One region of the Pseudomonas sp. No.117 genome, then DNA from elsewhere that is predicted to be linked to it. Evidence: predicted binding sites of a transcription regulator. Region 1 holds the regulator's gene; each other region holds the start of a gene.
The links. Region 1 encodes FliA, which starts transcription of late flagellar genes. Its sites were predicted from a motif close to CTAAAGTTTNNNNNNNNNNNGCCGNTAA; they were not measured.

Region 1 (5,343 bases):
GGGAAGCGCCCGAAGACCTTCTTGATCGGCTGCATCCGCGTCTTCATGACCGAGGTCTGCAGATCGGCGGTGACCACGTCGAGGTTGGACACGGCCTTGGCCATGGCCTCGTCGCCGCTGTTCAGGCCGAGGCGCACCAGGCGGTTACGCACCAGCACCAGCTCGCCGACCATGTTCATGATCTCGTCCAGCCGCGCGGTATCGACCCGGACGGTGGTCTCCGCTTCGCTGGTGGGACGCTCGGCAGGAGGTGCCGCCGCCGGCTTGGGCGCGGCGGTCTCGGCCACCGGAGCCGCTTTCGGCGCGGGTGCCGGTGCCGGCTGCGCGGCAGCTACCGGTGCCGAAGCGACAGGTGCAGCGACCGCTTCGGAAGAGGTGGCGGGACCACTGAACTTGCCCTTGCCATGCAATTCGTCGAGCAGGGATTCGAATTCGTCGTCGGTGATCTCGTCACCACCGGCGGCTGGCGGCGCTGCGGCAGCTGGCGCGGCTGCCACAGGTGCCGCGGTCTCGCTGGCCGCGAACTTGCCCTTGCCGTGCAGCTCATCGAGCAGGGCTTCGAATTCGTCGTCGGTGATGTCATCGCCGCTCGCCGCGCCGGCTGCCGGAGCAGCCGCTACCGCGGGGGCGCTCGGCGTGGCAGCCGGAGCGTCGTTGAACTTGCCCTTGCCGTGCAACTGATCGAGCAGGGCTTCGAACTCGTCATCGGTGATGTCGTCACCACCGGCGCTGGCGGCGGTTTCAGCTGCGGCGCTCGGCTCGGAGCCCAGGGCATCGAGCAGATTCTGAAAATCGGCGTCGCTCAGCTCCGGGGTGGCCGCTTCGGCGGCGACCGGGGCCGGCGGCGGCGCGGCCACCACCGGCGCAGCAGGCGCGGAGGCGAATGGGGCCGGAGCCGGAGCCGGTTCGCTGCCGGCCGGTTCGGCCAGCCGGGCCAGGGCCGCCAGCAATTCGGGCGTCGCCGGAGTCGGTTCCTGACGCTCCCGCACCTGGCTGAACATTTCGTTGACGGAGTCGAGGGCCTGCAGCACCACGTCCATCAATTCGGCATCCACGCGGCGTTCGCCCTTGCGCAGGATGTCGAACACGTTTTCCGCGATGTGGCAGCACTCGACCAGGGTATGGAGCTGCAGGAACCCGGCACCGCCCTTGACGGTATGGAAGCCCCGGAAAATGGCGTTCAGCAGATCCATGTCATCCGGGCGGCTTTCCAGCTCGACCAATTGTTCCGACAACTGTTCGAGAATCTCGCCGGCCTCTACCAGGAAATCCTGGAGGATTTCTTCATCGGCGTCGAAGCTCATTCCTGCACTCCCCAAAAGGGTCTGGGTCAGAAGCCCAGACTGGATAGAAGATCGTCGACGTCGACCTGAGCAGCCACAACGTCTTCACGCTTATCGGCATGAATCTGCGGACCTTCACCCTTCATCGTCTTTTCTTTTCGATTCTGTTCGATCAGCGCGGTGTGATCGTGACTGAAGCCGGTATAGCGGTCGACCTGGCTGGCCATCATCACCAGCTTGACGAGGTCTTTCTCGATCTGCCCGACGAGGTTGACCACCCGCTTGATGACCTGACCGGTGAGGTCCTGGTAGTCCTGTGCCAACAGGATGTCGTTGAGCTTGGCCGACAGCTGTCCGGCGCTGCTCTCGCTGTGGCTGAGGAAGGCGTCGACGCGCTTGGCCAGCTCACGGAATTCGTCCGCGCCCATTTCCCGGCGCATGAACTTCTTCCAGTCGGCGTGCACGGCGCGGGCCTCGTCGCCGAAGTTGCCCACCAGCGGCGCGCTCTCCTCCACCAGATCCATGGTCCGGTTGGCGGCGTTCTCGGTCATCTTCACCACGTAGGAAAGACGATCGGTGGCATCGCTGATCTGGGAGACCTCTTCGCCGGCCATGCCGCGCGGATCGATCTCGAAGTTGACGATGGCGTTGTGCAACTCGCGGGTCAGCTTGCCGACTTCCTGGTAGAGACCCCGGTCGCGAAGCTGGTTGAGTTCATTGATGACCTGCACGGCCTGGGCGAAGTCGCCGCTCTCCAGGCATTTCACCAGCTCTTGGGCGTGCTGTTTTAAATTCGACTCGAAGTCGCTGAAGCTGTTGGTGCCAAGCTGATCCATAACGTCCCCGCGGCTTTCTTCAGCCGTTCACCCGCTCGAAGATCTTGTCGATCTTTTCTTTCAGCACCTGGGCGGTGAAAGGCTTGACCACGTAGCCATTCACGCCGGCCTGAGCGGCTTCGATGATCTGCTCGCGCTTGGCTTCGGCGGTCACCATCAGCACCGGCAGGGTCTTCAGCCGCGCGTCGGCACGGACCTGGCGCAGCAGGTCGATACCGGTCATGCCCGGCATGTTCCAGTCGGTGACGAGAAAGTCGAAGTTGCCGCTCTGCAGCATCGGCAGCGCGGTGTTGCCGTCGTCCGCCTCGGCGGTATTGGTGAAGCCCAGATCGCGCAGCAAATTCTTGATGATGCGTCTCATCGTGGAAAAATCGTCCACGATGAGGATTTTCATGTTCTTGTCCAAGTCGACCTCCGTCCTAATCCGCACACACGCCGTGAGGCGCGCCTAAGCAATCGTAGTAGCCTGAGTACCAGCCGGTTAACGCGAACGCCATTCCGCCAGCCGCGCCCGCAGGCGTGCCGCGCATTGACTGTGGAGCTGGCAGACGCGTGATTCGCTCACTCCCAGTACCTCGCCGATTTCCTTGAGGTTGAGTTCCTCGTCGTAATACAGCGAGAGCACCAGGCGTTCACGCTCCGGGAGATTGGCGATGGCGTCGGCCAGGGCCTTGCGGAAGCGCTCGTCTTCCAGACCGCGACCGGGTTCGAGTTCATGCGAACCGCTCTCCTCGAGCCCATGCTCACCACCCTCCATGAGGTCGTCGAAACTGAACAGGCGACTCCCCATGGTGTCGCCAAGGATGCCGTAGTACTCATCCAGACTCAATTTAAGTTCGGCCGCGACCTCGGAATCTTTAGCGTCGCGACCGGTGCGCGCTTCCACTGCCCGAATGGCGTCGGTGACCATGCGCGTGTTGCGGTGCACCGAGCGCGGTGCCCAATCGCCCTTGCGGACCTCGTCGAGCATGGCGCCGCGGATGCGGATGCCGGCGTAGGTCTCGAAGCTGGCGCCCTTGCCCGCGTCGTATTTGCGCGAGGCCTCCAGCAGGCCGATCATGCCGGCCTGCATCAGGTCTTCGACCTGCACGCTGGCTGGCAGCCGCGCCAGGAGGTGGTAGGCGATGCGTTTCACCAACGGCGCATAGCGGTTGATGAGCTGCTCCTGCTGGGTACGTTCCGAGGTTTTGCTGTACATGCGAAGCCCGCTGGATGCTGTCATGCGTGGGTACCGATGGCTGGTTGCACAAGGCGCTCGACGAAAAACTCGAGATGGCCGCGCGGATTGGCCGGCAGTGGCCAGCCATCGACTTTCTGAGCCACCGCACGGAAGGCCAGCGAGGCCTTGGCACGCGGAAAGGCTTCGAACACGGGGCGCTGTTTCTGCACGGCTTTGCGCACCGCTTCATCGAACGGAATGGCACCCACGTACTGCAGGGCGACATCCAGGAATCTGTCGGTCACCTTGGTCAGCTTAGCAAAGAGATTGCGGCCTTCCTGGGGGGTCAGCGCCATGTTCGCCAGGACCCGGAAACGGGTGACGCCATGGTCGCGGTTGAGCAGCTTGATCAGGGCGTAGGCGTCGGTGATGGAGGTGGGTTCGTCGCAGACCACCACCAGGACTTCCTGGGCGGCGCGAACGAAGCTGACCACCTGATCGCCGATACCGGCCGCGGTGTCGACGATGAGCACGTCGAGGTTCTCGCTGATGTCGCTGAAGGCCTGGATCAGGCCGGCGTGCTGGGCCGGCGTCAGATTGACCATCGCCTGGGTCCCCGAGGCCGCCGGGACGATGCGGATGCCGCCCGGCCCCTGCAGCAGCACGTCGCGCAGATCGCATTCGCCGGAGATGACGTCGGCCAGGGTGCGCTTGGGCGACAGGCCGAGGAGAACGTCGATGTTGGCCAGGCCCAGGTCGGCGTCGAGCAGCATGACGCGCCGCCCGATATCGGCCAGGGCCAAGGCCAGGTTGACCGACACGTTGGTCTTCCCGACACCGCCTTTACCGCCCGTGACCGCTATGACTTGGACGGGATGCATGCTACCCATTGCCTGATACCTTTGATTGAAATCCGTCACACTTTAGACCAAGTGCATTTGGCGTGCCCAGGCATGCAATGCACCACTACCGTTCGTCTGCGCTAACCGGCGCGGCGGGCATTGCTTTGGTACAGGCCGGCGAACATCCCGGCCATGGTTTCTTCGCTCGGCTCTTCCGGCGCCTGCAGGCTCACCGCGCGGCTCACCAGCTGGTGGCTACGGGCCGGATGCAGGTCGTCCGGGATGCGCGGGCCGTCGGCGATGTAGGCCACCGGCAGGCGCTGGCTGATGGCCAGGCCGAGGGCTTCGCCGAGGCTGGCGGCCTCGTCCAGCTTGGTCAGCACGCAGCCGCTCAGGCCGCAGCGACGATAGCTGTGGTAGGCCGCCTTGAGCACCTGGCTCTGGCTGGTGACACCTAGTACCAGGTAGTTGCGAATCTTCAGCTGGCGGTTGGCCAGGGCTTCGAGCTGGGCCTTGAGCGCCGGATCGTTGGCGGGCATGCCGGCGGTATCGATCAGCACCAGGCGCTTGCGTGCCAGGGGCGCCAGGGCCTGGGCCAGGGATTGGCCCGGGTCGACCAGGGTCACCGGCACGTCGAGGATGCGACCGAGGGTCTTGATCTGCTCCTGGGCACCGATGCGGAAACTGTCCATGCTGACCAGCGCCAGGCTCTGGGGACCGTACTTCAATACGTAGCTGGCGGCGAGCTTGGCCAGGGTGGTGGTCTTGCCCATGCCGGCGGGACCGACGAAGGCGACGATGCCGCCCTCCTCCAGGATCTTGGCGTCGGTGGTCTTCGCCAGCTGGGCGAAGTTGGCCAGCAGCATACGCCAGGCGTGGCGCGGATCCTGGATCTTGGCGACGCTGTCGAGCAGGTGGCGGGCCAGGTCGGCCGGCAGGCCCATGCGCTGCAGACGACGCCAGAGGCCGGCCTGCTGCGGACGGGTGGACTGCACCTGGGTCCAGGCCATGGAGCCGAGCTGGACTTCCAGCAGTTCGCGCAGGCCACTGAGTTCGCTGCGCATGGCTTCCAGGGCGCGACGGTCTTCCGGCGCGGCGCTGGCGGCCGGAGTGGCGGCGGCCGGCTGGGCGGCGCGGGGGGCGTCGAGCAGCGGCTCGCGACGGCTGTCGGCGGCGCTGATGGCGCCGAGCAGCTGCTTGTCCTTGGGCGCGGCCGAGGGGAC
Region 2 (5,343 bases), on a different contig from region 1:
GGCGCGCGGCACTCGGCGAAGCCGCCGACGACCCGCGACAGCAGGTGGTGCGGCAGCAGATGCTGGGCCAGGATGAACAGTCGGTCTTGCAGTTTCATGGGAGGTCCTTGGCGATCATTCGATGGGCGTGTCGGGGTGATTGCCCCATTCGCCCCAGGAGCCGGCATAGGCTTTCACACGCGGGTAGCCCAGGGCCTTGGCCGCGAGGTAGGTGAAGCCGGATCGGTGATGGGTCTGGCAGTGGGTGATGATTTCCTTGTCGCGGGTAATGCCCAGGCGCTCGAGCTCGGCGGCGAGGTCGTCGCGGATGCGCAGCTGGCGCGCGCGGTCCATGCCGGCGGTCCACTCGAAGTTGATGGCGCCGGGGATATGGCCGCCGCGGGCGGTCAGCACCTTCTCGCCACGATACTCGTCGGCGCCGCGGGCATCCCAGATCGCCAGGTCCTCGGCGCCCAGCCGGCTCTGCAGGTAGGCGCGGGTGGCGGTGGGCTCTTCGTGCACTGTCAGCGGCACCGAGATGCCGGCGGGAGCGGGGACGTCGGTCACCAGCGGCAGGCCGGCGGCGATCCAGCCCTGGCGCCCGCCGTTGAGATAGTGATAGTTGGCGTGGCCGATGACGTCCAGCAGCCAGATGAAGCGGCCGGCCCAGCCGCCGCCTTCGTCGTCATAGACCACGTAGACGGCCTCGGGGCGATGCCCCAGTTCACCGAACAGCAGCTCCAGGTCGGCCTGGGCAGGCAGCAGGCCGGGCGCCGGCTTGGTTCCCAGCTGGGTGCGGGCGGGCGCGACGTGGCGCGCTCCGGGCAGATGCCCTTCGGCGTAGTGGGCGGCGCTGCTGAGATCCACCAGGATCAGCTCGGGCGCGTCCAGGCGCGCCGCGAGATCGGCGGGCTCAATCACCAGGGGCAGGGCGGAAAAGGGCATCGCGGATTTCCCGTCGGTCCGTAGCAAAGCTGAAGTGTACCGAGGTTGGCGGCCCAGCGTCAGGTCGGCCGTGCCCGCGGCCGATTGGCGAAGCTGCCGATGGCGCGCTCGATACAGGTGAAGGTCTTGTCTAGCGCTGCGGTCCGCCGCGGGTCCGCCGGCTCCAGCTCGCTGTCCAGCACCACCAGCAGGACCACTCGCTCGCCGAAGCCGAGGCTGCGGAACCAGAGCCGTTCGTTGGCGAACAGCCGCCGCAGGTCGGCGGGCAGGTGCGGCGCGAAACGCGTCCGGTTGCCGGCATCGATGCGCAGCTGCCCCGGACTGCCGAACAGCCTGGCCAGCAGCGGCTGGCTGGCGATGTCCAGCTGCAGACCGGGGGCTTCCTCCAGCCCGTGATGCAACTGCACATTGCCCTTCTGGCCGTTGCGATCGGGGGTGAGCAGCAGCAGGCGGGGCAGGCCGCAGGCCACCAGCGCCTGGCGGGCGCAGTCGAACAGCTGGGGCAGGGTGGCGAAGGCGCTGGGCGTGTGCAGCAGCTGCTCGCAGAGACCGCGCCAGCGTTGCGCCTGGCTCTGGCTCGCGACCTGCACCCGCGGCACCGGCTGCAGGCGCCGCGCGCCCGGCGGCCAGAGCAGGCCCTCGGCAGGGTGCCAAAGACCCGGCCGGGCATGGCGCTGGGCGTCCTGGACCGCGAGTTCGTGACTGCGACCCTGCACCCGCGCCAGCGGCAGCTGCAGGTAGAGGGCGCTCAGGCGTTGCCAGCGCAGGGTGTGGGGGCCGTCCCAGGCATGGTGACTGGCCAGCGCCAGGCCGTTGGCCAGCAGGATGGTGTTGCCAGGATGGGTCAGCCAGCGCCGCAGGTTGGGATCCTCGTCGAGTCGCTGCTGCTGTTCGAGGGGATCTTCGCCGTGGGCGATGTGCAGCGCCTTGACCAGCTGGCGGCGATCCTGGTCCAGCAGGCGATAGCCTTCGACGATCCAGTCGGGCAGTTGCCAGTGGCGGGCCAGTGCCTGGCACAGGCGGACGGCCGGTACGCCGAGCAATTCGCGCTCGACCTGCAGCGCTGGTTCGCCTTCGCCCAGGACCCGGCGCTCCCACTCCTCGAAGAGTTCCGGATAGCGCGTCACCAGCGGCCAGAGCGGTGCCAGAAAGAGCAGGGCGGCCAGGCGGATGTCCGGCCAGAGGCGCGCCAGGGGTACGCCGAACAGGCCCAGGCCGAGGGTCATGGCGTGCTGGCTGACCAGGCAGAGTTGTCGCAGTGGCCGTGGCAGGCGCTCTTCTGGCAGGCTGGGCTGGCGGGCGATCAGGTATTCCGCCGGGCCGAGGCCGACCCGTCCGAGCACGGCTTCGAGGCTGGCGGCGGGGTCGCCGAGGCTAGCATGGCCGCGATTGGCCTCGCGCAGCAGGGCCAGCGCCAGCGGAGGTGACTCGCAGAGTCTTTCGGCGATCTCATGCAACGCCAGGCGGCCATCGGCCAGGGCGCGGCGCAGACGATCCGCGGTGGCGGTGGCCACCGGCAGGCGCACGCCTTCCAGGTGTTTGACCCAGTCTTCGACGGTGTTCGGGCGGCTGGACATACGACGGTCGCCTTGAAATTTGATGAAAGGCCTTCAGTCCGGGACGCCGGGTCCGATAAAGGGGGCGTGAGGGTAGATCCCCGGCTCAATTTTCCTTAGCACACAGTATTCCCAACCATGGCAAAAATCATCGGCATCATCGTGATATTCGCGGCTGTCCTCGGCGGCTACATCCTCGCGCATGGCAAGATCGCGGCGATCATCCAGCCGCTCGAGGTGCTGATCATCGGCGGCGCGGCGCTGGGGGCCTTCCTGCAGGCCAACCCGGGCAGCACCTTCATGCAGGTGTTTAAGAAGTCGCTGAAGATGTTCGGCAATCGCTTCACCCACGCCTTCTACATGGACGTGCTCAAGCTGCTCTACGAGATCCTCAACAAGAGCCGGCGCGAGGGCATGATGTCCATCGAGGCGGACGTGGAGGACCCCAAGGCCAGCCCGATCTTCAGCAAGTACCCGAACATCCTCAAGGATGAGCAGATGACCGCCTACATCGCCGACTACCTGCGGCTGATGTCCTCCGGCAACATGGCGCCCCACGAGCTGGAGGGCCTGTTCGACATGGAGCTGGCGGGCATCAAGGAAGAGCTGGAGCACCCCTCCCATGCCGTGTCGCGGGTCGCCGACGGCCTGCCCGGCTTCGGCATCGTCGCCGCGGTGCTGGGGATCGTGATCACCATGGGCATGCTCGGCGAGGGCGACCAGGCGGCCATCGGTGGCCACGTCGGCGCGGCCCTGGTGGGGACCTTCCTCGGTATTCTCGCGGCCTATGGCTTCTTCGGTCCGCTGGCGACCTGCCTGGAGCACGACGCCAAGGAAGAGCTCAATGTGCTGGAGGCCATCAAGGCCTGCCTGGTGGCCGCCGCCAGCGGCATGCCGCCCACCGTCGCCGTGGAATTCGGCCGCAAGGTGCTGTTCCCCGCGCACCGGCCGTCCTTCAGTGAACTCGAGCAGGCGATGCGGGGCAGCTGATGGACAACAACCAGCCGATCATCGTCAAGCGCGTCAAGAAGAGCGCCGCCGGCCACCACGGCGGCGCCTGGAAGATCGCCTTCGCCGACTTCGCGACCGCCATGATGGCGTTCTTCCTGGTGCTCTGGCTGATGTCCTCGGCCACCCCGGAGCAGAAGAAGGCCATCGCCGGCTATTTCCAGGATCCGATCGGCTTCACCGAAAGCGCCAGTCCCTATGTCATCGACCTGGGCGGCACCCCGACGCCGGCGCCCGACCGCACCCTGAATCCGGAGATCCAGGCGCAGCCGGACTCGACCCAGAACAAGGTCAATCCGGACATGCAGGAGCGCGCCGACCCCAACGAATCCAACCGCGTGGCGCCCGATCCGACCCAGGCGCTGGATCCTTCCGAGAAGCGCCAGCCCAACGATACCGCGCAGCAGCAGAAGGACCAGAGCCAGGCGGCGTCGAAGACCGATGCCAGCCAGGCGCAGAAGATGGACGCCAGCCAGGCGGAAAAGATCGCCGAGCAGGTGGACAAGGAGCGGTTGCAACTGCTGCTGCAGGAACTGCAGAACAAGATCGAGCAGAATCCGGAGCTGCAGAAGTTCAAGGACCAGATCCTGCTGGAGATCACCCAGGACGGCCTGCGCATCCAGATCGTCGATGCCGACAACCGGCCGATGTTCGATTCCGGCAGTCCGCGGCTGAAGTCCTATTTCGAGGACATCCTGCTGGCCATGGCCGACACCATCCGCCAGGTGCCGAACAAGATCAGCATCAGCGGCCACACCGATGCGGCGCGGTACAACGGCAAAGGCGACTTCAGCAACTGGGAGCTGTCCGCCGGCCGGGCCAACGCGGCGCGCCGGGCGCTGGTCGCCGGGGGTTATCCGGAAGACCAGGTGGCACGGATCGTCGGCTATGCCTCGTCGGCGCCCTTCGATCGCGACCATCCGCTCAATCCGATCAACCGGCGCATCGACATCATCGTGCTGACCAAGAAGGCGCAACAGGCCATCGAAGGGCGGGCCGGAAGCAACCAGGCACCCAAGCCGGCGGCCAAGGATGCGCCGGGGGCCAGTCGCGGCGGGGTGTCCAGCGGTGGCGTCTCCGCCACCGGCAACCTGGCGCAACCCATCAACGATGCGGCCTTCAAGCAGCAGATCAACGCCTTCGACGCCGGCGTCATCCAGGGCAAGCCCTGAGCGGCGGCCTCGATCGATAGGAAAATTCGCTGTCAGCGTTCGGTTTTTTCGTCCGTTGACGCGAGCGCGGCTGGCTATGCTGCAGGGGTTTCATGATCGATCGGGCACCTTGCGCCCTGGCGCGCGGTCTCTCGATCTCCGAACCCTCTGCAGGAGCCTTCCGATGAGCAACGCCTTTATCGACACCATCAAGCGCCGTCGCAGCCAGTATGCGCTGGGCAAGAACCTGCCGCTGGCCCAGGACCAGGTCACCACGCTGATCCAGGACGCGGTCAAGCTGTCGCCCTCCGCCTTCAATTCCCAGAGCTCGCGCGCGGTGATCCTGTTCGGCGCCGAGAGCGAAAAGTTCTGGGGCTTCGTCATGCAGGCGCTGCGGCAGATCGTGCCGGCCGAATCCTTCGCCCCCACCGAAGGCAAGATCAACAGCTTCGCCGCCGGCGCCGGCACCGTGCTGTTCTACGAGGACCGCCACGTGGTCTCCGCGCTGCAGGACCAGTATCCGGCCTACGCCGACAACTTCCCCATCTGGTCGGAGCAGGCCAGCGGCATCGCCCAGTTCTCGGTATGGACCGCCCTGGCCAACGCCGGCATCGGCGCCAGCCTGCAGCACTACAATCCGCTGCCCGACGCCCTGGCCGCCGCCGAATGGAAACTGCCGGAGACCTGGCACCTGCGCGCCCAGA
Region 3 (5,343 bases), on a different contig from region 1:
TCAGCAGCAGGCCCCAGGTGGCGGCGTTGACGAACAGCGAGGGGCTGTTGCCCAGGTGCGGCTGCCAGTTGCCGGTGCTGATCTTGTCGCGGATCAGGGCATCGCGGGTGCCCTTGTCGGGGATGCGCAGCAGGGCTTCGGCCAGGCACATCAGGGCGACGCCTTCCTGGGACGACAGGGAGAACTCGCGGAGCAGACTCTGCACCATTCCGGAGCGCCCGGTTGCACCCTTGGCGTTGCGCAGCTTCTCGGCGATGCGATGGGCCAGCTCATGGGTGGCCTTGGCCTGGGCCGCGGGCAAGCGCGCCTGTTCCAGCAGCAGTGGCAGCAGCTCTTCTTCCGGACGGCGATAGGCCGCGGTGATGGCCGAGCGCAGCACCGACTGCGGCAGGATGCTCTCGGCGAATTCCAGGAACGGCTGATAGACCGGATCGGCCAGGGCCTCGACGGCTTCGTTGTCGCCCTCGGCCAGGCGCTGGGCGATGCCCTGCAGATCGGCCAGGGTCGCGCCGCTTTCCAGGGTTTCCAGGTAGGTGAAGATGGCCTGCTTGATCAGCCAGTGCGGGGTCCGGTCGATCCGGCGCGCGGCTTCCTTGAGGCGATCGCGGGTGGCTTCGTCGAGCTTTACGCCCAGGGTGGTAGTGGTGGCCATGCGCAGGTCCTCAAGCAAGAAGGCGTCGAAAGTCGGCGCAGCTTAGCGCCGCTCGAAAGAAAAGTGCAACCAAGTGCAACCCATAGCACTCTACCGCCGATCCGGTTGCACCAGGACGGGAGTAACAGATCGCAAAACTATGCAGAGATCAGGCCAAGGGTTGCGACTCGGTTGAACCACGCCAGGCGGCCTGCCGGGCGCCCGGCCAGCCAGGGGCGCGAATCGTTAGCCAGGCAAGTGTTACCCGGCGCCACACCCGGGCAGCGCTCCCTATTGCAGCGAAGGAAAATGCGGCAGCACGAATTCGCCCAATTCCTGGACCACTTCGCTGGCTGGGCGCCGCGAGGGTCTCAGGTTGAGGGCCAGGTGGTTGACGCCGGCGTCCTGTAACTGGCCGAGGTAGTCCACCAGCGCGCGGCGCCCGCAGGAGAGGCCGGCATGGATGGGCCTGGGCGGCTGGGCGGGATCGCTGGCCAGTTCGAAGAACAAGCCCTGGGCGAAGGGCTTGAACAGTTCACGCCCGCCGATCTCGTCGAGCGCTTCGCGCCAGACCCGGGTCAGCGCCGGCACGTGCTCGACGGGTACGAAGTAGTAGAACCAGCCATCGGCCTTGGCGGCGATCCAGTCCACCGTCTGCCGACTGCGCCCGGTGACCAGCGCCGGGATGCGACCGTGCACCGGTTTGGGCACCAGGTCCGCCACGCCCTGCAGGTCCCCGAAGCGCCGGAATTCGCCAAGGGGGAAAGGGGTCTCGCCGGCCAGGCGGAACATCTCGAAGGCATCGCGAAAGCGCTCGCCACGGCGTTCGAATTCGTTCTCCAGGCCGAAGGCCGGGTATTCCACCGGCCGGTCACCCGAGGCCACGCCCAGCACCAGCCGGCCGTCGCTGAGCTGATCGACCGAGGCCGCCATCTTGGCCAGGTGCAGAGGATGCCGCAGGGTGATGACCGCACTGCCGGTGGCCAGGGTCAGGTGCTGGGTGATACCGGCCAGGTAGCCGAGATAGGTGAAGGGCTCGAACACCTGGCCGGCGTCGTTGAAACCGGGATCGTAGAAGGGCACGTCGCGCGCCCAGAGCGCGGCGAAGCCCAGCTGATCGGCCAGCCGCGCCAGCCGGGCATGGTCGCGCAGGGTCGGCAGGGGATCATCGGGATAGCCCTCCAATGGCAACAGGAAACCCAGGGTCAGGCGCCCCGGCGCGAACAGCCGGGAGAAGCCGGGATGCTGGAGAAAGGCACGGCGACGATCCGTGGTGGACATGGGGATTCCTTGCCGGATGAGAACTACGGGTGACCTTCTATGGAGTCTAGCGCCCTTCCAGGGTTCGTCTGGGCTGCATGAGGTGCGCCCGTCCACGGATTGGCTACCCGGGCGAGCGGACCGCGGGTGCCAGGCCCTGGACCTGCAACCGCGGCCAGCGCGCGAGCCAGCCCTTGCTCGCCAAGCGCTGGCGAAAGGCCTCGGGGCGCGGACGCCAGGGATTGAGCGTGAGGTGCAGGGCGAAGAGCCCGGCCTGGGCGAAGGGGCTGATCACCTCGACCTGGCCAGTATCCGTCAGGCGAGCGGCCAGTGACGTCTCCACCTCTACCCAGAATCGCATGGCATCCAGGCTACTAGCGTAGGGGGCGTCATCATTGCGCCTGTGCATTCGCGCCTGATTCTTCACCGACCAGAGCCACCCCGGCGCCTTGAGCGTCAATTCGGCCTCGAGCGCTCGATCGCGCTCGGGCCGGCAATCGGCCGGATCGAAATAGATGACGTCCAGGTCCGCCAGCGACGTCGACCGGGCATAGCCGTGTAACCGATCCCAGACCAGGTTGCGCACGAAGCCGGCCGCCAGCCAGGCATCCGGGAGGCGCAGCTCGGCGAGGATCCGTAGCAGGTGCAGGCGCTCGGTATCCGCCGCCAGCCAGGATTCCAGTGGGGAAAGCAGCGTGGTCATGGCCCGACCAATCAGTCTAAAACGATAAAAATGACCGCCTGGACCCGTTTTCGCAACGTCCATCGGCGTTGATCGCAATAACGGTTATTCCATTCAAGTTTGCCTCGGGGCCGTCGAAACGGTGACGGCTTCGCTTTGACTACCGGCGAGGCCAACAGGACGTGGTGACTGGTCAGGATCTGACCGCCGGCGAGCCTTCATTCCCGAAGACGGCCCCGCACCTCGAAGCTTGCCACTGCCCGTGCCACCCGAGGTGTAGATGTTCCGCAACCTGTCGCTCACGCTCAAGCTGTCATTGCTGCCGGCGGCCGCCCTGCTGGGCCTGCTGCTCTACGTCGCCTACACCTCCGCCCAGCTGGCCGGTAACGACCAACGCCTCGACCAACTGGAAAACCACAGTTATCCGCTGCTGGAAAAGGCCGATGCCGTGCTCTTCCAGTTTTCCCGCCTGCCCGGCCTGTTCAACAGCGCCGTGACCGCCAGCGAGCTGGAAACCCTGGGCGAGGCCCGCAAGGTCGTCGGCGAGATCGACAGTCGCCTGCAGGAAATGGCCGATCTCACCCGGCAGAGCCCGGCGCGCGGTGAAGAGATCACGCGCTGGCGCGAGGGCATCCATCGCTACGGGGACAATGCCCTGAGCGCCTCGGAGCAACTGATCAAGGGCAGCGGCTCCTTCGATACCCTGCGCCCCAGCCTCGACCGCATGGCCTCGGACCTCGCGGCCGCCCAGGCCCTGGGCACCACCCTGCGCAGCCATGCCTATACCGATTTCCAGCACACCCTGGCCCAGGCCCGCGACGAGAACGCCAACACCACGCGGGTCGGCATCTGGCTGAGCCTGCTGCTGGTGGTGCTGCTCGCCGGAGCCGCCGTCCTGACCATCCGCAGCGTGCTGGGCAGCGTGCGCGAGGTGATCACCTCGCTACGCGCCATCGCCCAGGGCGACGGCGACCTGACCCGCCGCCTGCAGGTCGGCTCGCGGGATGAGATCGGCCAGATGACCGCACTGTTCAACGTCTTCCTCGACCGCTTGCAGGACACCATCAAGTCCATCATCGACGCCGCCCACCCCCTGGGCCAGGTGTCCGCCGAGCTCTACCGCCTGACCCAGACGGTGGAAAACAACGCGCGCTCCCAGCACGGCCATACCGATTCCATCGGCCGTGACATCCAGACCATGAACAGCAATCTGCACGAGGTGGCCACGCGCTCGCGCGAAGCCGCCGACCAGGCCGCAGCGGCCGCCGAGCAGTCCGCCGCCGCTCGCACCAGCATCGGCCAGCTGTCGCGCAACATGGGTGAGCTGGACGACAGCGTGCGGCAATCGGCGGAGTCAATGCAGCAGCTGGAACAGGAAACCCGCCAGGTCGGCCTGGTGCTGGACGTGATCAAGTCCATCGCCGAGCAGACCAACCTGCTGGCGCTCAATGCCGCCATCGAGGCCGCGCGCGCCGGCGAGCAGGGACGTGGCTTCGCCGTGGTCGCCGACGAGGTCCGCAACCTGGCGCAGAAGACCGCGCGTTCCACCGCCGAGATCCAGGAGATCATCGAGCGGCTGCAGGGCAATGCCCAGCGCGTGCTGCTGGCCATGCAGGGCAACAATACCAAGGCCCAGGCCAGTGCCAGCAGCTCCAATGCCGCGACCGAGATGCTCGAAGGCATCGCCCAGGCCGTGGCGCGCATCAACGACTACAACGCTCAGATCGCCCTGCTCACCCGCGAGCAACTGAGCCTCTCCGACTCGATCAGCAGCGATACCCATCGCCTGCAGAGCGATACCCAGTCCAGTGCGGACAGCACCACCGCCACCGCCCGCATGGGCGAGCAGCTGGTGGTGGTCGACACCGATCTACGGCAGGCGACCTCGCGCTTCCGCATCTAGCCATCCGCGTACCGATTCTCCCCATACCAAGAAACCCCTTAGGAGCACTTCCATGGCTTTTGCACGTCTGCTCGCCTTCGGCGCAGCCCTCAGCTGCGCGGGATCCGCGCTCGCCCTCGACCAGGGTGACTACCGTTTCAACGGCTTCGGCACCGCCGGCATCACCCACCTGGGTGGCGAAGACGATGGCCGCAGCTTCGGCATCCAGGGCCAGACCAACGACCATTGGCGCGGCGACCAGCTGAGCAAGCTGGGCGGACAATTCCAATACGGCCTGACCGACAAGCTGGACGCCACCCTCCAGGTCACCGCCAAGCCCGAGCAGGACAGCTGGAAGGCCAACCTGGAATGGGCCTACCTCGCGTTCCATGCCACCGACAACCTGACCTTCCGCGCCGGCCGCCTGCGCACCCCGGTGTTCATGTATTCCGAGACCCTCGACGTGGGGCTCACCTACCCCTGGCTGCGCCTGCCCGACGAGGTCTACAGCCAGGTCCAGGTCTCCAACTACGAAGGCGCCGACGCCCTCTGGAGCCTGCCGACCAGCCTCGGCACCCTGAACTTCCAGGTCAGCGGCGGCCAGGCGGTCAATCGCAACTACTTCGTCAACGACGACCTCTACGACATCGACTACAAGCGCATCGCCGCCGCCAACGTCAGCCTGGCGACCAACGACTACGGCACCGTGCGCCTGGCCTACACCGAGTCCAGCATCGACCTGCACTATCCGCTGCTGACCCTGGACGACCAGAAGGGCAAGTTCACCTCCCTCGGCTACCAGTACGACAACGGCACCTGGCTGACCAGCAACGAATGGACCCGCCGCGTCATCGAGGGCGACAACCAGGGCAGCAGCAACGCCTTCTA
Region 4 (5,343 bases), on a different contig from region 1:
CAGGGGCGTCAGCTGGCCATCGTTGGCGATCACCGAATAGGCCTGGGCCAGTTCGGCGACGTTGACCGCCAGGCTGTAGCCGAAGGACATACTGGCGGTGGCGATCTGCGACCACTTGGTGTGGCCGGGCAGGTAGCCGGCGTTTTCGCCGGGAAAGCCCAGCGCCATGGGGTTGCCGAAGCCGACCCGGCTGAGTTGTTCGTAGATGGGCAGCGGGCCGATCTGCAGCGCCACCTTGCTCATGCCGATGTTGGAGGAGTTGAGCAGCACCCCGGTCATGGTCAGCACGCCGCGCTTGGCCACGTCGTGGATGGTGTGGCCGTCGATGGTCATCCAGCCGGGTGCCACGTCCACGGTGCTGTTCTCGTTGAACTTGCCCGAGGCCAGGGCCACCGACATGCTGAACGGCTTGATCACCGAGCCGGGCTCGAAGGCGTCGGTCAGGGTGCGGTTCCTCATGTTGGGGATCTGCAGGGTGGCGCGGTTGTTCGGGTTGTAGGACGGGAAGTTGGTCATCGCCAGGATCTGCCCGGTCTTGGGATTGACCAGCACCGCGGAGCCGGACTGGGCACCGAACTTCTCCACCGCCGTCTGCAGCGCGCGATAGGCGATGAACTGCAGGCGCAGGTCGATGGACAGGGCCACGTCCTTGCTCGGTTGCGGCTGGCGCACCACGCGCAGGTTCTTGACCACCGAGCCGCGCGGGTTGATCAGCACCTCGCGCACCCCGCCGCGACCGGCCAGCCAGTCTTCGAAGCCCAGTTCCAGGCCTTCCTGGCCGTGGCCGTCGATGTTGACCATGCCGATCACCTGGGCCACCAGGTCGGAACTCGGGTAGTAGCGCTTGTATTCCTTGATCTGCCGCACGCCCGGTACGCCTAGGGCCATGATGTTCTCGCCGTCGATGGGCGACAGGGCACGCGCCAGGTAGAGGAAGTGCTTTTCCGGGTGGCCGAGGATCAGGTTACGTAGCTCCGCCTCGGGCTTGTGGATGGCCTGGGCTAGGCGACCCAGCTGGTCGGCGCTGTCCTGCATCTCGGCCGGGTTGCACCAGATGGTCACCACCTCGGTGGAGACCGCCAGGGGGGCGCCGTTGCGGTCGGTGATCATGCCGCGGGTCACGGGGATGGGAATGTGGCGTACCGAGCGGCGGTCGCCCTGGTCACCGAGGAATTCGGCATCGAACAGCTTGAGGTAGGTGATGCGTCCGGCGACCACGCAGGTCAGCAGGACCAGCACGATGACCACGGCATAGAAGCGATAGCGGGGTGCGGCCGTCATGGCGGCTCCTGCGCGGGGAGGGGGCTTGGGCATGGTCACAAGAGGTTACAATCATCGGGAGCGCGCATGGTAACTGCTCCAGCCATCGGCCGGGAACCGCTGGGCGCCCAGGGACGTTACACTGAGCGGATGAGCGACATCCCCCTGCACGATCTTTCCACCCCTACCGTGACCTGCGACAGCTGTCAGGCCTGGTGCTGCCGCCAGGAAGTGCTGCTGTTCGACGACCTCGGGGTCCCGGCGCGCTTCATCGAGGAAGACTGGACCGGCACCCGCATGAAGCGCCTCGACGACGGCTGGTGCGCGGCCCTGGATCGCCAGCAGATGAACTGCAGCATCTACGAGGTGCGCCCCTGGGTCTGCCGGATCTTCGACATGGCCGGCCCGGAATGCCTGGAAGAGCGGGCGGACATGCGGCGGGCGATGGAGAGTGGCGAGCTCTGAGCGCCGGCGGGCTTCGCTGGCGCTCGACTCAAGCTCCGGCACCTGAGGTTAACCCTCACCCCAGCTCTTTCCCGGAGGGAGAGGGGGTTAGCTCGTAGGTTGGGTTGCGACGGCTCCAGCGTCGAAGCCCAACGTTGCCGGCACTCCGAGGCAAGCCCTGTTGGGCTTCGCTGGCGCTCAACCCAACCTACGGCACTTGAGGTTCACCCTCACCCCAGCTCTTTCCCGGAGGGAGAGGGGGTTAGCTCGTAGGTTGGGTTGAGACGGCTCCATCGTCGAAGCCTAACGTTGCCGACACCCGAGGTAAGCCCTGTTGGGCTTCGCTGCGCTCAACCCAACCTACGCGTCCAGTACGTAGGGTGGCTGACGGCGCCAGCCTTATTCAGCGAGTATTGGCGAGCGGGCCTGTGGAAAACGCTGCGCGGTTTTCCACGCTACAGGGCTTCAGGCACCCGTAGGTTGGGTTGCGACGGCTGCTGCGTCGCAGCCCAACAATACAGGCATGCCGGGCACGTCTTGTTGGGCTTCGCTGTGCTCAACCCAACCTACGACGGGCTACCGTCTAACGCAGCTTCTGCGGCTTGTAGGCGCAATAGCCCGGCCGCGGGCCGACCCGCGGGTGGTTGCGGCAGGTTTCCGGGCGCTGGTCGTAGATGGTGCACAGCCGCGTCTTGGGATGCAGGTAGACGCAGTCGTTGTTGGACAGCCGTACCAGGGTGAACAGCCCGGTCTTGGCATTCAGGCGCTCCACCACGCCGTCCTTCTTCAGCCGCTTGGCGATGTCCTTGAGCGGCTCGCCCTTCTCGAATTCGTCCACCACGCCCATGCGGATCAGGTCGGACAGGCGGGCTTCCACCGGCAGGGTGCAGCAACTGGAGACGCAGTCCAGGCACATCGCCTTGTCGTAACGGATCCAGGTCTCGGTGCGGTCGAGGTCGGCGCCGAGGATGCGCAGTATCTGGGCCATGGCTTACTCGGCGAAGGTAACCTGGCCGTCGGCCAGGGAGGCGACGCGGGCCAGGGATTCAACGCGGTAGCCCTGGGCGTCCAGTTCGGCGCGACCGACCTGGAACGACTTCTCGATGACGATGCCGAGCCCCACCACCTCGGCACCGGCCTGGCCGATGATCGAGATCAGCGCCTTGGCCGCCTTACCGTTGGCGAGGAAGTCGTCGATGATCAGCACCCGATCGTCGGACGAAAGGTGCATGGTCGAGACGGCTATGGTGCTCTCCGTCTGCTTGGTAAAGGAATAGACACTGGCCACCAGTAGATTGTCGGTCAGCGTCAGCGACTGGTGCTTGCGGGCGAAGATCACCGGTACGCCCAGCTCCAGCCCGGTCATCACCGCCGGGGCGATGCCCGAGGCCTCGATGGTCACGATCTTGGTGATGCCGGCTTCGGCGAAGCGGCGGGCGAATTCCTGACCGATGGCCTGCATCAGCGCCGGATCGATCTGGTGGTTGAGGAAGGCATCGACCTTGAGCACCTGCTCGGAGAGTACCTGGCCTTCGCTGCGAATCTTGGCTTTGAGGCGTTCCACGCGGACGGTCCTTTAACGGCAACGCCCGGGCCTGAGGGCAGGACCGGGTCTGGGAATACGGAAGGGCGGCGATTGTGCCCTATCTTTCAAGAAAGTCGTTAGTTTGCCGACAAGTCGTCTTATGAGCACCCGGAAAGGGTGGACGGCAGGTGCCGGTGGTTGGTCAGAGGAGCGGTCGAAGATGGGCGTTTTATTGTCACCAGGCATTCGCGCGCTGGGCCGTTTCGGCTTCGCCCGCAAATTCATGCTGCTACTCGTGCTGTTCATCCTGCCGCTGGTGGTCAGCCTCTGGTTGCTGGGGGCGGACTTCCAGGCCAAGCTCGCGAGCGTCAGTGGCGAGCGCAGTGGCGTCCGGCTGCTGCAGCGCCTGGATGCCCTGGAAGCCGAGCTCAATGCCCAGCGCAACCTCACCGCCCGCTGGAAGGCGGTCGACACCAGTCGGCAGCAGACGCCGGCGGTGGAGGCCGCCATCGCGGCGCTGGAAAAGCGCGGCGACAGCCGGCGCGAGCGCCTGGCCGCGCTGCAGCAGCAGGTCACCACCGAGGCCCTCGGCAGCGATGTCGAGAAGCGCTTCCAGGCTCTCCAGCAGGCGGTCGCCGGTCTCGAAATCAAGGATCTGCGCAGCCTGGGCTGGTGGCCGGATGGCTATGACAGATTCACCGCCGCCCTGGGCGCAGTCCAGGCACTGCGCGAACAGATCGCCCTCGACAGCGGCCTGATCCTCGACCCCTGGCTGGAAACCTACCTGATGATGCAGATCAGCACGACCCAGTCGGTCGAGCTGTACGAACGCCTCGGGCGCCTCGCCAGTGTCGGCCAGGCCAGCGTCGCCTCCGGCCAGTTCAGCCTGCAGAGCCGCCTGCAGCTGCGCGACCTGCGCGCCCGGGTCGGCGATTCCACTGACAGCCTGGCCAAGGTCGCGGCGCTGCTCGGCAGCAAGCTGCCCGCTGACCTGGCGAGCTGGAAGGACGACTACCAGCAGGTGAACGGCCAGCTGGACGCCAGCCTCAAGACCCTCGACCAAGGGCTGTTCGGTGGCGAGATCACCCTCAAGCCGGAGCAGTTCGAGGCGACCCTCGATGGCGTTCTGCACGGCCTAGAGACCTTCCGCCAGCAGACTCTCAAGAGCCTCGATCATCGGCTGCAGTTCTACGGCGCCGATGCCACCCGCAGTTTCGCCTTCATCGCCGGCGGCTTCGGGCTGCTGCTGGTGGTGACCTGCTACCTGCTGCTGTGCATGCAGACCGCCATCCGCGGCAGTGCGCGGCGCATCACCACCCTGGCCGAAGGCCTGCGTGATGGTGACCTGACCCACAAGGCCGAGGTTGCCGGCCAGGACGAACTGGCGCAGATCGGGCGGGCGCTGGATCTGGCGGTGGTACAGCTGCGCGGCAGCCTGCAGGCGGTGGAGCAGGAGAGCCGCCAGGTGGGGACGGCCTCGGGCGCCTTGGGCGAGCAGGCCGAGGCAGCGCTGGGCGCCGTGGAGGCCCAGCGGCAGCAGATCACCCAGATCGCCACCGCCGCCACCGAATTGGCCGCTACCGCCCAGGGCGTGGCCCAGAGTTGCGAGGAAGCCGCCGGGCGCGCCGCGCAGATGCGTGGCATCGCCCAGGCCAGCCAGAGCGATAGCCGGCAGACCACCGCCAGTATCCAGCGGCTCAACCAGCGGCTGGACGAGACGGCCGCGGCCATGGCCCAGGTGAACACCCAGGCCGGCCAGATCCAGCAGGTGGTGGACGTCATCCGCGGCATCGCCGAGCAGACCAACCTGCTGGCGCTCAATGCCGCCATCGAAGCCGCGCGGGCGGGCGACCAGGGACGAGGTTTCGCGGTGGTGGCCGACGAGGTGCGCTCGCTGTCGCAGCGGACCCAGGCGTCCACGGCGCAGATCGCCGGAACCGTCGGCAGCCTGAGCAGCACCGTGGCCCAGGCCGTGTCCCTGATGCAGGAGGCCTGCGGCCAGGCGGCCAGCGATGCCCAGTCCATCACCGGGCTGGGGCAGCGGCTGGAAGAGATCGCCGAGTCGGTGCAGGGGGTGTCGGACACCCTGGTACAGATCGCCACGGCGGCCGAAC

Region 2: a site for FliA is predicted at 2,533-2,560, ahead of motA (flagellar motor stator protein MotA). Genes of this name have one in related genera too.
Region 3: a site for FliA is predicted at 2,687-2,714, ahead of ACYJP6_RS09545 (methyl-accepting chemotaxis protein). Genes of this name have one in related genera too.
Region 4: a site for FliA is predicted at 3,354-3,381, ahead of ACYJP6_RS03455 (methyl-accepting chemotaxis protein). Genes of this name have one in related genera too.

The regions. Positions count from the first base shown of each region.
Region 1 is NZ_BAAJNP010000007.1:260,250-265,592, forward strand. It holds gene ACYJP6_RS18450 (chemotaxis protein CheA) at 1-1,304, opposite strand, end outside; gene ACYJP6_RS18455 (protein phosphatase CheZ) at 1,331-2,119, opposite strand; gene ACYJP6_RS18460 (chemotaxis response regulator CheY) at 2,139-2,513, opposite strand; gene fliA (RNA polymerase sigma factor FliA) at 2,601-3,341, opposite strand; gene fleN (flagellar synthesis regulator FleN) at 3,338-4,168, opposite strand; gene flhF (flagellar biosynthesis protein FlhF) at 4,261-5,343, opposite strand, start outside.
Region 2 is NZ_BAAJNP010000003.1:374,250-379,592, reverse strand. It holds gene asd (archaetidylserine decarboxylase) at 1-98, opposite strand, end outside; gene ACYJP6_RS08490 (rhodanese-like domain-containing protein) at 115-924, opposite strand; gene ACYJP6_RS08485 (HDOD domain-containing protein) at 984-2,501, opposite strand; gene motA (flagellar motor stator protein MotA) at 2,619-3,470, shown strand; gene ACYJP6_RS08475 (flagellar motor protein MotB) at 3,470-4,660, shown strand; gene ACYJP6_RS08470 (nitroreductase family protein) at 4,824-5,343, shown strand, end outside.
Region 3 is NZ_BAAJNP010000003.1:598,739-604,081, forward strand. It holds gene putA (trifunctional transcriptional regulator/proline dehydrogenase/L-glutamate gamma-semialdehyde dehydrogenase) at 1-652, opposite strand, end outside; gene ACYJP6_RS09535 (LLM class oxidoreductase) at 923-1,912, opposite strand; gene ACYJP6_RS09540 (nucleotidyltransferase family protein) at 2,016-2,594, opposite strand; gene ACYJP6_RS09545 (methyl-accepting chemotaxis protein) at 2,854-4,476, shown strand; gene ACYJP6_RS09550 (hypothetical protein) at 4,529-5,343, shown strand, end outside.
Region 4 is NZ_BAAJNP010000001.1:737,396-742,738, forward strand. It holds gene ACYJP6_RS03435 (peptidoglycan D,D-transpeptidase FtsI family protein) at 1-1,281, opposite strand, end outside; gene ACYJP6_RS03440 (YkgJ family cysteine cluster protein) at 1,411-1,725, shown strand; gene ACYJP6_RS03445 (YkgJ family cysteine cluster protein) at 2,288-2,692, opposite strand; gene ACYJP6_RS03450 (xanthine phosphoribosyltransferase) at 2,696-3,268, opposite strand; gene ACYJP6_RS03455 (methyl-accepting chemotaxis protein) at 3,450-5,343, shown strand, end outside.